Regions from separate parts of the Exiguobacterium sp. SH4S7 genome, predicted to be linked through region 2. Evidence: riboswitches for the same ligand, from Rfam matches in the RefSeq annotation. Region 2 holds a riboswitch; each other region holds the start of a gene.
The links. Region 2 has a riboswitch for S-adenosylmethionine ahead of msrA (peptide-methionine (S)-S-oxide reductase MsrA). Riboswitches for the same ligand answer to the same signal wherever they lie in the genome.
Positions count from the first base shown of each region.

Region 1: it holds a riboswitch for S-adenosylmethionine, as region 2 does, so the genes downstream of both, metK (methionine adenosyltransferase) here and msrA (peptide-methionine (S)-S-oxide reductase MsrA) in region 2, are expected to answer to the same signal.
Region 3: it holds a riboswitch for S-adenosylmethionine, as region 2 does, so the genes downstream of both, EVJ29_RS10035 (aminotransferase class I/II-fold pyridoxal phosphate-dependent enzyme) here and msrA (peptide-methionine (S)-S-oxide reductase MsrA) in region 2, are expected to answer to the same signal.

Region 1 covers NZ_SJUT01000001.1:402,329-406,818, reverse strand. Annotated here, with positions in the region: gene EVJ29_RS01995 (YtxH domain-containing protein) at 90-587, shown strand; gene metK (methionine adenosyltransferase) at 628-1,836, opposite strand; SAM riboswitch class I at 1,968-2,087, opposite strand; gene pckA (phosphoenolpyruvate carboxykinase (ATP)) at 2,406-3,977, shown strand; gene EVJ29_RS01980 (alpha/beta hydrolase family protein) at 4,011-4,490, opposite strand, start outside.
Region 2 covers NZ_SJUT01000001.1:773,940-778,429, reverse strand. Annotated here, with positions in the region: gene rlmN (23S rRNA (adenine(2503)-C(2))-methyltransferase RlmN) at 1-313, opposite strand, end outside; gene EVJ29_RS03905 (amidase family protein) at 383-1,777, opposite strand; gene EVJ29_RS15540 (hypothetical protein) at 1,820-2,059, shown strand; SAM riboswitch class I at 2,104-2,203, shown strand; gene msrA (peptide-methionine (S)-S-oxide reductase MsrA) at 2,265-2,783, shown strand; gene EVJ29_RS03895 (GRP family sugar transporter) at 2,813-3,676, opposite strand; tRNA gene EVJ29_RS03890 (tRNA-Ala) at 3,821-3,893, shown strand; gene EVJ29_RS03885 (four-helix bundle copper-binding protein) at 4,009-4,341, shown strand; gene EVJ29_RS03880 (3'-5' exonuclease) at 4,409-4,490, shown strand, end outside.
Region 3 covers NZ_SJUT01000004.1:200,015-204,504, reverse strand. Annotated here, with positions in the region: gene EVJ29_RS10045 (MDR family MFS transporter) at 1-1,107, opposite strand, end outside; gene EVJ29_RS10040 (AI-2E family transporter) at 1,366-2,466, opposite strand; SAM riboswitch class I at 2,644-2,744, shown strand; gene EVJ29_RS10035 (aminotransferase class I/II-fold pyridoxal phosphate-dependent enzyme) at 2,821-3,996, shown strand; gene EVJ29_RS10030 (iron-containing alcohol dehydrogenase) at 3,993-4,490, shown strand, end outside.

The DNA of each region.
Region 1 (4,490 bases), 370 kb from region 2:
TTTTCGTGTCGAAATCAAGCAGAACGTTATTTTCTATTTTAACTAGGGTATATGAGTACCAATGCCAACTTACAAAGGAGTGTTTAGACATGGAACCAACATTACAAGACGATCCGCACGCAGCTAACGCTAACAACCCGAATCGCCAATTCGACCAAACCAACTCGGGTGGTCCTAGAATCAACGTCGTGACCGGAATGCTTCTCGGTGCGCTCGTCGGCGGTCTGATCGCCCTACTTAGCTCGTCGAACCGTGAGACGACGAAACAGTCACTCACGAATGCGAAGTCGTCTGTCGGCGGTCTCGTCGACACGATCAAAGAAGATCCGGCCGGTAAAGCGTCTCAAGTCATCGAGCAAGTGAAATCGGCTTCAGGTATGATTCAAGAAGTGTCGACCGATGTGCAAAACGTCTATGAAAAAGTTGTCGGTGAAGTCGACACGGTCAAACAAGACGTGAACAAAGTCGTCGAGACGGCCCAGGAAGCAAAATCAGATTTGCAAGATATTGGCGAGAAAGTCGTCGAGGCGAAAGATACGGCACTTGGCAACGAGAACGCAACAAACGAAAATAAACCACAAGCATAATAAAAAACGACCTTTCTCGCGAAAGGTCGTTTTTTATTGCTTATGCGAAACGTTTTGCGCCTTCTTCAAGCACTGCCGCTTTGTCCGTCTGCTCCCATGGGAGTTCAACGTCTGTGCGACCAAAGTGTCCGTAAGCTGCTGTCTGTCTGTAGATCGGGCGACGAAGGTCGAGCATCTTGATGATGCCGGCCGGACGAAGGTCGAAGTTCTCACGAATGAGTTCAACGAGTTCAGTCTCGCTCAATTTACCAGTGCCGAACGTGTCCACCGCGATTGAAACCGGGTGTGCGACACCGATCGCGTATGCAAGTTGAACTTCCGCTTTGTCAGCAAGTCCAGCTGCCACGAGGTTTTTCGCCACGTAGCGGGCCGCGTATGCTGCCGAACGGTCAACTTTGGTAGGATCTTTACCTGAGAACGCACCACCGCCGTGGCGAGCGTATCCACCGTATGTGTCGACGATGATTTTACGTCCTGTGAGACCTGCATCACCTTGTGGTCCACCGATGACGAAACGGCCAGTCGGGTTGATGAAGTATTTTGTCTCGGCGTCGATGAGTTCAGCCGGGATGACTGCTTCGATCACGTGTTCTTTAAGGTCCGCTTGGATCTGCTCGAGCGTGATGTCTTCTGCGTGTTGCGTCGAGATGACGATCGTATCGATACGGACCGGGTTGTTGTCTTGGTCGTATTCGACAGTTACTTGCGTCTTACCGTCTGGACGAAGGTAAGTGAGCGTTCCGTTTTTGCGGACTTCTGCCAAGCGACGTGACAATTTGTGAGCGAGTGAGATCGGGAGCGGCATGAGTTCAGGTGTCTCGTTCGTTGCATAACCGAACATGAGGCCTTGGTCACCGGCACCGATCGCATCGATTTCTTCGTCAGTCATTTGACCTTCACGAGCTTCGAGCGCTTGGTCGACACCGAGTGCGATGTCTGCCGACTGCTCGTCGATTGCTGTGAGTACAGCACAAGTCTCAGCGTCAAAACCATATTTGGCGCGCGTGTAGCCGATCTCACGAACAGTTTCACGTACAACTTTCGGGATATCCACGTAAGTCGATGTCGTGATTTCACCAGCTACGAGCACGAGACCTGTCGTGACAGACGTCTCAGCCGCAACGCGGGCGTTTGGATCTTCAGCCAAAATTGCATCCAAAATCGCATCTGAGATTTGGTCACAAATTTTATCCGGATGTCCTTCAGTGACGGACTCCGAAGTGAAAAGTCGACGGTTCAAGTTTGACATTTCGAAAAACCTCCTATTAATAAGGGTGATGTGTGGACGGTACTCGTTCCCCTTACGCGTTGCTTTGGGACGGTAATGAAAAAAACCTTTCGCCACGTTCAATGGGAAAGGTTGAATCGTTCTTCCTTACCCTCTTATCGTTCGAAGCTGTCGCTTCGCTTCAGGATAGCACCTTTTCCGAAAAAGACTACAGGATCGGACGGTTGCTGGGCTTCGTAGGGCCTTGTTCCCTCCACCGCTCAGAATAAGAGTATCCGTTACGAACACCATCATATAAATGCCATACCGTTCTGTCAAGCGTATCCGCTTAATTTGTAAATTTCTTCGTAATCACGGAAATCATTTATGTTTGTGAAATATCAAACATTTTTTTGACGGTTTCCGTTTTTTCACTCCCCGCTTATACAGAATATGTTAGAATGTCTTTGTAAGAAAGCGCTTACTTTAAAGGGTAAAGAAATGCTTGTTTTTGATTAGTGTGTCACATATAATAAAAAGTGTCATACTAATTAATCGCGGAAGTATGCGGATTTCATCCACATCTATTTAGGGGAAAGGTGGGATTCAGGATGGCGACTACGCTCCTGAAAATCGAAGAATTAATTAAGGGTGCCGATGTATTACGGAACTTAACGGTTCCAGAACTGGTGGAAGAAGCCATTCGTAACGGTGAAGGCGTACTGACGAAAGACGGGGCTTTATCGGTCAGTACAGGGAAATTCACAGGGCGGTCACCGAAAGACAAATTCGTCGTCCAAGATGAAGTCAGCAACTCGTTAGTGGACTGGGGTCCGGTCAATCAGCCGATCGCAGAAGACAAGTTCACCGCTCTTCTCGACAAAGTCCTCACTCATCTCGAGACGAAACAGAAGCTGTATTATCTCGAAGCTTCGGCTGGAGCAGATGAGCACTACACGCTACCGGTACGCGCCATCACCGAGTATGCGTGGCACAGCTTGTTCGCGAAGCAGTTGTTCTTGCGAGAGTGGCCGACGAGAGCTGCGTTTGACCCATTCACGGTCATTTATGCACCGAGCTACAAGGCCGACCCAACAGTTGACGGGACGAACTCAGAAACGTTTATCCTCGTCTCGTTCGCCAAACGTACCATTCTGATCGGGGGAACAGAATACGGCGGCGAAATTAAAAAATCGATTTTCTCGGTCATGAACTTCCTATTACCTGAACAGCACGTCTTGTCGATGCATTGCTCGGCCAACGTCTCGGACGCCGGGGAGACGGCGCTCTTCTTCGGACTATCGGGCACGGGCAAGACGACGCTCTCGGCCGATACGGAACGTCATCTCATCGGTGACGATGAGCACGGTTGGTCGCCAGACGGCATCTTCAATATCGAAGGCGGTTGCTACGCCAAGACGATCAACTTGTCACGTGAGAACGAGCCGCAAATTTATGACGCTATCCGTTTCGGATCGTTGATCGAAAACGTCGTCTTGAACGAAGACCGCTCAGCCGACTACAAAAACATCTCGCTCACCGAGAATACGCGAGCAGCTTATCCGATTCAATACATCGATAACGCGATGCTCCCTTCACGGGCCGGTCACCCGAACACGATCGTCTTCTTGACGGCCGATGCTTACGGGGTGCTCCCGCCGATCAGCAAGTTGACGAAAGAGCAGGCGATGTATCACTTCCTATCCGGCTACACGTCAAAACTAGCCGGCACGGAGCGCGGCGTGACTGAGCCACAAGCAACGTTCTCGACTTGCTTCGGCTCACCGTTCTTGCCGCTCGCCCCGGAACGGTACGCCGACATGCTCGGTAAGTTGATCGAGCAGCATAACGTCGACGTCTACCTCGTCAACACGGGTTGGACCGGCGGGGCTTACGGTGAAGGGTCACGTATGAAGCTCAGCTACACACGGGCCATGGTGAACGCCGCAATCAACGGTCAATTGCGTGACGTCGACACTGTGAAGCACGACATCTTCAACGTCGACATCCCGGTCCATATCGATGGCGTCCCACAAGACGTGCTCAACCCACGTGACACTTGGAAAGATACGGCTCATTACGATGTCGAAGCGCGAGCGCTCGCCTTGAAGTTCCAACAAAACTTTAAACGATTCACGAAAGCGAGTGAGAAAGTCATCGCGGCCGGCCCAATCGTCTTTTAACTCAAAATGACTAGTACCCCGCTCGGGTACTAGTCATTTTTTTCTTGCAATCGCCAACATCCAATCCATCGCTCGGTCCGTCGTCTTCCATTTTTCCCAGAACGGGAGCTGATGGGCGAACGGCAAGATCCAAAGCTCTGCTTGCGAACCAATCTTGTCGGCGAGGGCGGTCGCATGACGAAGCCGGACTTGCTCGTCGTCCGTCCCATGAATGAGTAGCGTCGGCGCCTGCCAGTCTTTGAAGAGCGGAGACCGTTCGACATACGCCTCATGGACCGCCTCCGGGTCTCCCCCGGTCATCCGGCGCAACATCTTCCGCATCGAACGCTGTTCTTCATACGTCCACTCCAAATTCGTCACACCCGCCCACGACGTGACCGACGTGACGGGACGTTTTGATGCGAGCGACAACGCCATCATGCCTCCCCGGGAAAAGCCGAGGGCGTGGATCGTCTGGTGCGTCCGGCTAACGCGGTCATACAGAGACACGACGTCCTCTAAGTCGGCGCCTCC
Region 2 (4,490 bases):
TCACACAGACGGAACGTCCATACTTATGGCGCATGAGCACCGTTTCGATATAATGCCCGTCGTGCAGTTTAAGTAAGAATTTGACCGTGCCGTCACCCGCTTCTTGTTTGACGAACAGTTCTTGTGTCGTCAGCGCATAGTTCGCCTCAAGCTGTTCGCGAACTTCGGGACGAACCGCGATCTCGTCGAGCCGTCTGACACGGTCGATGTAAAGCGAGTCCCATATTTGTCTGGCGTGGTAGGCACTGTATCCCCAAGATACGCAAGCGTCCGACAGCTGATCAAATGTCAGCCCATATATAGATGATTTCATTGTAATCTGTCCTTTCTTCAATCCGCATACGTACCATTGTAGCGGACGTGAGCGACAGGTGCAACGTTCTTACATAGGCGGGATCGGACGCGTCACGTGGCGTTCGAACGCGTAGGCGATACGGATGAGGTCTCGTTCCGCATAGCTCGTACCCGTGAATGACAGCCCGAAAGGTGCCCCGCTCTGTTTGAGCTTGTATGGGATCGTGACCGTCGGGTGCCCTGCCTTCGCCGCCATATCGTAATTCAAGTCGTGTGGCAACGCCAGGGCGTGAAGCGTTTGTTCCATCAATAAACGATCGAGGCCGTCCGTTTTCGCGTGCCGGACGTCGGCTAAGCGTCGCTCGAGGTAGCTCGACTCGGTCAAACGCCCTGATAACTGATTCGCTTTCTCGAACGTAACTTGTCCGTGCGGGATCGTTTCCGGGTGAAGCTTGTTCCAGTCCATCAAGTCCTTGAGCGTTTCATACGGGAGCGCTGTCGTCGCCAAATACGCCTCGATCCCGAGCTTGAACTCATGGTAGAGGACGTCGCCTTGGTCAAGTCCGTCGTTTGACGGCAGGTCGACTTCGACGAGCTCGACCCCGCTCGCTTTGAGTAACGCCAGCGCCGCTTGATAGAGCGTCTGTTCTTCATCCGACAGTTCCGCCTTCACGAAACCGACGCGCATGCCGACGGCTTGACGTTCGTCGAGACACGTCCGGTACGGTGGACCGGCCGGTAGATGTGTCGTCGCCGGGTCCGAGTCGTCTTCCCCGCACATCGCTTCTAGTGCGAGCACCGCGTCGCGGAGCGTCCGCGCCATCGGACCGGCCGTATCTTGCGACCGCGAAATCGGGATGATCCCACTCCGGCTGATGAGCCCGACCGTCGGTTTGATGCCGACGATGCCGTTATGGACGCTCGGGTGGATGATCGACCCGCTCGTCTCGCTGCCGACAGCGAGCATCGTCAAGTTCGCAGCGACCGCTGACGCCGAACCAGAACTCGAACCGCCGACGTCGAGATTGTCACCATACGGATTGAGCGTCTGGCCACCGACCCCGCTCCATCCGTTCGGCATGTCCTCCGTCAAAAAATTGGCCCATTCCGATAAATTGGCTTTGCCGAGAATGACCGCCCCGTGCTCACGGAGGCGACGGACGAGTTCAGCGTCACGACCGGCAAAGTGATGCTCGAGCGCTACGGCGCCGGCAGTCGTCCTCATGAGTCCCGCCGTCTCGATGTTGTCCTTGAGTAAAACGGGAATACCGAGGAGTGGCAGCCGGTCTCCGCGTCGGTAGGCACGGTCAGCCGCCTCCGCCTCAAACAACGCGTCCGGGTTCACTTGGATGACCGCTTTCAGTTTATCGTTCAAGCTAGCGATCCGTGTCAAATAGTAGGCCGTCACGTCCCGGGCCGTGAACGTCCCTTCTTTATATCCGCGCTGTGCGGTCTCGATGTCTAGTTCAAATAAGTCTTGCATCCAATTCCCTCCTTATAGGCAATGTTATTCGGTATTCGCTTAATGCATCGAATCCCCTTCTTTTTATCGCCATTGGATGTGCAACTTGATACACTAGAAGAAACGTTATTGGAGGTAGCCATGTCCCGCTCTTACATCCTTGTTTTACTGTCCGTGTTCGCCCTGTTCTTTCTACAATTGTTTGGGGATGATTTGCCGTGGGCATTCCCTGCGTCCATCGCCCTCATTATCTTGATTGTTGGTGCCACGCTATTTCAACTTCGGCGCACACCAAATCGTTGACGTTTAAACGAGACAGATGATATGATGCTGTCACCAACTACATATCGATATCTTGAGTGAACGAGAGACCTGGCTCTACGACTTCACAGCAACCTGCTTCGGCAAGGTGCTACTTCCAGCAAGGCATCGCCTTGGACGATATGACAAAACGCTCATGTCGATGACATGGGCGTTTTTTTGGAATGAACATGAGGGGGATTTTATTTTGGAAAAAGCTACATTCGCAGGTGGTTGTTTTTGGTGCATGGTGACACCGTTCGAGGAACAGCCAGGAATCGAAGGAATCGTATCCGGTTATACAGGCGGACACGTTAACAATCCGACGTATAAAGACGTCAAGACAGGCACGAGTGGTCACTACGAGGTCGTCGAGATCACGTTCGATCCTTCTCAATTCTCATATGAGCGCCTGCTCGAATTGTATTGGATTCAGACTGATCCGACCGACGACGGCGGCCAGTTCCAAGACCGCGGGCAACAATACGCGCCCGCCATCTTCTATCATACGGAAGAGCAACGCGTGGCGGCAGAACAGAGTCGCGACGCGCTCGCCGCGAGCGGAAAGTTCAAACAACCGATCGTGACGAAAATCTTACCGGCTGACGTCTTTTACCCGGCCGAAGACTATCATCAAGATTATCATAAAAAAAATCCGGCCCACTATAAAGCGGACCGGAAACAATCTGGCCGTGACGAGTTCATCGACCAGACGTGGACAAGCTGACAACGACGGGCCTCATGCCCGTCGTTTTTTTAGCTCTTGGCAAGCCCGAGCATGAATCCAGCGACCACGATCAGACCGATCCCCATAAACACGAAGACACGTTCTTTCGTCGTCTTTTCTTCTTTTAACAAGTAAATGCCACCGAGCGTTGCGACGACGACGTTCAATTGTGACAAGGCGAACGACGTGGCGATGCCGACTTCTCCGCTCGAGACGAACAACCCGAAATTCCCGATGCCCCAGGCAAGCCCGGCGAAGATGTTCTTGAACGTCTTCGGATCAATTTTTTTCACATCTTTTTCACGAAGACTGAACAAGAGCGCGGCGATGAACATCCCGAGTGACTGCGGTAGGATGGCGGTGATGCCGTCCACTTCAAAGTAGTTGGTCAGGACGGCGTACGTCACGTAACCGATGCTCGAAACGAGGAGCACGAGTAGCCCTTTTTTCAAAGCACTACTGCTGTCCGATTCTTTATTTTGTTGATATGACGTCATGACGGCCCCGATGATGATCAAAACGAGGGCCGAGAAGCCGAGCCATAGCTCGGTCGATGTCTTCCAGTCCCCGAGAACGATGACTCCGAACAGTGATGTCCCGACAAGCTGCATCCCTGTACTGATCGGCATCGCTTTCGAGACGCTTAAAATTTGGAACGACTGGAACTGAAGGTACTGTCCGAGCGCCCAGAACACACCCGAAATGAAACCAGTCACGATCGCGAGCGTCGTGAACTCTGGTTTGAAGACGAGCGCGATGACAACCGCCATCACCATCGCGCCGATCGTCGTGCCGATCAATTGTTGAATCGGCTTGCCGCCGACAATAGATACGATAAGCGGGATACTCCCCCACATGAGTGCGGGCAGTAGCGCTAGCAAAATCATCTCCATACGTTGCACCTGCTTTCTTAATATAACATTCTGTCTATTTTTCCCGGCTCTAGCGCTCATTAAACTTCAAAAAAATGATTTTCAAACTTCTTTCGTTTTTCTTGTTGCCAAATCATTTATTAGAATGATATAATAATTTCCAACGGGGCATTAGCTCAGCTGGGAGAGCGCCACGCTGGCAGCGTGGAGGTCAGCGGTTCGAGCCCGCTATGCTCCATTCCTTAAGTCGGTCCACTGATGTGGGCCGGCTTTTTTGTGTCCCCGCCTCGGTTTAAGTCGACACGAACCGGGTAATGATTGTAAGACATCATTTATCTTAAGGGGGACTTCCAATGAACCGAGCCTCTGTCGAAGAGACGATTTTGGCCGTGATCGATTGTATCCGGGCGAGCAACCATTGCTTCTCGAAATGTTTACAAGAAGAAGACCTGCTGATGGTCTCGGAATGTATCCGGTTGACGAAAGAATGTGCCGAAGTCGCCACACTCACCTTGAACGCGCTCGAAACCGACTCTGCGTTCACAAGACCGATCGCGGCGCTCTGCGCGCAAGTGTGTGATACGTGTGCCGTCGAATGCGGGCGTCACTTATACGACCATTGCCAACGTTGCTCTGAGGCGTGCTTGCGCTGCGCCGAGGCGTGTCGGCACCTCTCGGCCGCATGATCGCTTTCCAGTCTAACCTTGTGTTAGACTTTTTTTGTACAGATTTTTAACGAAGAGAGGAACTTTTATGCCACATTCTATTCTAGCAATCGACGTCGAGACGGCCAATCGCGACAGTCGGAGCATCTGCTCTGTCGGTTGGAGTTTAC
Region 3 (4,490 bases), on a different contig from region 2:
CATGAGCGGTGCGGTCACGCCGCCGATCAACCATTGGATGCTGGCGGCCCCGTTATAGGCACCGCGCATGTTCTCGGGGGCGATCATGGCGATGAACGTCTGTTGGACGGGCGACATGATCATCTCGCCGAGCGTATAGAACGCGTATACGGCGAGCAGGATACCGACGAGGACGAGGTACGGGGTACCGAGCGTATAGAGGAGCCGCGGCACGACCGCAATCAACATCATCCCGATCCCGAAAATCGTCGCCCCGACCAGCATGACGTTGCCGAACGGTTTGCGCCCGAGTTTTGAGGCGATCGGGAATTGGAACAAGACGACCATGATGCCGTTCAAGGCGAGCAGATAGGCGAACGGGTTCTCGCGGTCGGTGAACGACGGCATCGACTCTTTCAAGAACAGCGGCAACATGCTCTCGATCAGCGAGAAGCCCATCGAGATGAAGACGCCGGCGAAGATGAAGACGAGAAAGACTTTGTCGTTGTAAAAGACGCGTAAGACGTCACGGTTCGACGGTGTCTCCGCTTCGGTCGTCTCTGGGAGCGACTCGCGGATGAAACGTCCGAGAACGAGCGCGTACAAGGCGAAGACGAACGCTGCCGTGAAGAAGATGTACTGTCGGTCGATGAACAAGACGGCACTGCCGAGCAGGGGACCGAACGCCGCCCCGATATTATGCCCCATCCGTAAGAGACCGAACGCCTCGTTCATCTGTTCCGGCTCGGTCACGTCGGCGACCATCGCGCTCGCTGCCGGGTGGAACAGCGAGTTCGTCAAACCGAGCATGGCGTTCAAAAGGAGCAGCGGCCAAAACGTTTCCGCGAAAGCGAAACCGATGAGCGCGACCGCATCACCGAGGATGGCGGTCATCATGACCGGTTTTCGACCGTATAAGTCGGCGAGACGTCCGCCGACGACCGAGCCGATGAGCGCCATGATCGGTCCGGTCGCTAAGATGACGCCGACTTGGACGTAGCTGTCGAGCTTGTCGCTGTAATAGAGGACGAGGAACGGGGCGATCATGAACATCATGACACCGGTGATCGTCTCGCCGAGGAAGCGAATCCAAATGTTACGGTCGAGCCGTTTGAGTGATTGAATCATGCGTTTCACCTGCTTCTACAAAATAAAAGGGACGAAGGATGCACGGAGGCATACTCGTCCCTACTTGCTTATGCACGCCTCGGAAGACAGGCGGGTGACTTCAGTTCATGAAACGGAAGACCCCGACCTGTCAGTATGAAATTGGATACGATGTGGCTGCGTCATGACTGACATGGCGGGTCCTCCTTTCTGAAAGTTTACTCTTCGTTTCAACTGTATGACAGATTCTTGAAATGTGTCAACATATTTTGACTTGCGTCATAACAGTTCATTTAAATTCTTGCGGGTGAGCCGATAATCGATCAACCGGGACAAGACGACTTGAATCATCGCGGTCACGGGTACGCTGATGAACATCCCGACGAGGCCGAACAGGCTCCCCCCGATGATGATCGATGTGATGACCCAGAACGGGGTGATCCCGACGCTGTCGCCGAGAATTTTCGGGCCGAGCCAAAGTCCGTCGAACTGTTGCAGCAAGAAGATGAACAACAAGACGAGCAGGGCCGTGAACGGGTCGTAGAAGTAGGTGATGATGAACGCCGGGATCATCCCTAAGAGCGGCCCGACGTATGGGATGAAGTTCAGCACCCCGATGATGACACCGAGCAAGAGCGCGTACGGCGCGCCGATGATCAAGAGCCCGATGACGGCCATCACGCCGATGATGAGACAGTCGAGCGACTTTCCGATGATGTAGCGTTTAAAGATATAGTCCATCTCTTGGAAGATGTCGATCGTCGTCTTCGCCGAGGCGACCGGGAACATCGCGTACAGTAGACGCTTGAACATCCGGGCGAACACTTCCTTGTCTTTCAACAAGTAGATCGAGATGACGATCCCGATCAACAAGTTGATCAACGTCATCGTGAAGCTCGACACGTAACCGACCGAAGACACGACGGCCGTCTCGACCCATCCGGAATACCGTTCCTCGAACCGGTTAAAATCGATCGCTTGGGCGATCGTCGCATTATACTCCTCGACATACGTTTTCAGCTGCCCGAGAAAGCCATCGATTTGGCGAATATAAAACGGGAGCTCCTCGATGAGAGACGCGACGCTCGAATAGATGCGAGGGAACAGCGTCACCGCTGACACGACAAGGATCCCGATGAACGTGACGTAGACGATCAACAAGCCTTGGTAGCGCTTCAAGTGGAACCGCTCTTCTATATAGGATAGGACGGTGTTGAGGAGCAGCGCGATGGCGATCCCCATGATGATCGGCGTCAACAGCTGAAACGCATACTGCATGACCCGAGAGATCGTGTCCGGCTCGCTGATGACTTTCCATAGGACGAGCAGAATCAGCCCGATCACGCTTAACTTCCATATCAATTGACGGTTTAGTTCCAATGGTCTATCCCCTCATGCTGTAAATTTTGCAGAATAACGTTCACCTTTTACTATGAACGTTTTTTTACCGGGATTCAATAGCGGTAAGGAATTTTTGAAATAAGGATTGACAAGGTTGGTAACGTTTGGTTTACTAAATGACATATTACAGAAATTATCAATTGCATATAAAAACACTTTCTATCAAGAGAAGCGGAGGGACTGGCCCGATGAAGCTTCAGCAACAGATTGTTTCAATACTGTGCTAATTCCAGCAAGGTGACCTTGAGAGATGGAAAGGTGGTTGTTTGAATACGTCCGTATCTCGACACCCCTTTCCTCGGAAAGGGGTGTTTTTGCATAGGAGGACTATTCATGACAGACAGACGCTCGAAGTTACTTAAAACGTTACCACCCCAGCATTTCGTCGGACTCGCCGCTGAAGTCGCCGCACTCGAGCGTTCAGGCCGCGAGGTCATCCGGCTTGGCCAAGGAACGCCCGACTTGCCGACACCGGCCCCGATCTGTGAGGCGTTGCAGACGGCCCTGCTCGACCCGGCGACACACCAATACGGACCGTTCCGGGGACAGACGCGCCTGAAGCAAGCGGTCGCGACGTTCTACCAGACCGAATACGGCGTCGCGCTCGATGCCGAGACCGAAGTGGCCATCTTGATCGGCAGCAAGTCGGGACTCATCACGCTCCCGCAATGTGTGCTCGAGCCAGGTGACGGCATGTTGCTCCCGAACCCGGGCTACCCGGACTACATCTCGGGGGCGCGTCTCGCCGGTGCGGTCGTCCACGACCTCGTCCTCCGGGAAGAGAACGGCTATCTTCCTGATTACGAGACGCTCGATCCGCAGGGAGCGCGACTCATGTATTTGAACTACCCGAGCAATCCGACCGGCGCCGTCGCGTCGCCCGCGTTCTTTGACGACACGGTCCGGTTCGCGAATAAGCATGACCTCATGGTCGTCCACGACTTCGCGTACGGCAGCATCGGTTTCGACGGGCACGTCCCGCCGAGCTTCCTGCAGACGCCGGGTGCGAAAGACATCGGCATCGAGGTGTATACGATGTCGAAGGCGTTCAACATGTCCGGCTGGCGGGTCGCTTTCGCCGTCGGCAACCGCGACATCATCGAGGCGATCAACACGTATCAAGACCACGTCCATGTGAGTGTGTTCTCGGCCATCCAAGAGGCGGCCATCGCCGCGCTCGAGTCGCCACGTTCGCTCCGGGACGACTTGTCACGGTTGTATGAGGCCCGCCGCGACCGGCTCGTCGACGGGTTACGTCAGGCCGGATGGGACATCACGGCCCCGAGTGGCTCGTTCTTCGTCTGGGCGAAAGTGCCGGACGGGGACGCAAAATCGTTCTCGCATAAGCTGCTCCACGAGGCAGGGGTCGCCGTGACGCCGGGCTATTTCTTCGGCTCAGAAGGCGAGCGGTACGTCCGGTTCGGGCTCGTCTCCGCCGAGCCGAAGATCGACGAGGCCGTCGAGCGGATCGAGAAACTGTTCGCGACGTATGAAGAGGTCCGGGCATGATCCGCCAAGCCGTGCTCGAGTACGACCATGCGGATGACGGGCTCGAGCGGCTCGATGAATTGATCGCTGGCCGTCGTGCTCACGTGCTGCGCGGGCAGAACGGTTTTGACGTCGTCAAGCGTGTCCTGCCAGCGATCACTGCCTATCCGACATCGCTGTTCCGTGGCGAATGCACGGACGCCGAGGTCGAACGGCTCCGTTTGAAGGATGCGGACGTCCTCCTTGCCGTCGGTGGGGGCAAGCTCGTCGACACGGCGAAACTCGTCGCTTACCGGCAAGGTGTCCCGCTGATCGTCATCCCGACGCTCGCCTCGAACTGTGCCGCCTTCACACCGCTCAGCGTCATCTATGACGAGCACGGCACCTATGACCGCTACGACGTGTTTCGCGTCGTCATCGAGCGGGTCATCGTCGACGCAAGGGTCGTGACCGACTCGCCGTACGACTACTTCCGGGCCGGCGTCATCGACACGGTCGCCAAGTTTTACGAGGCC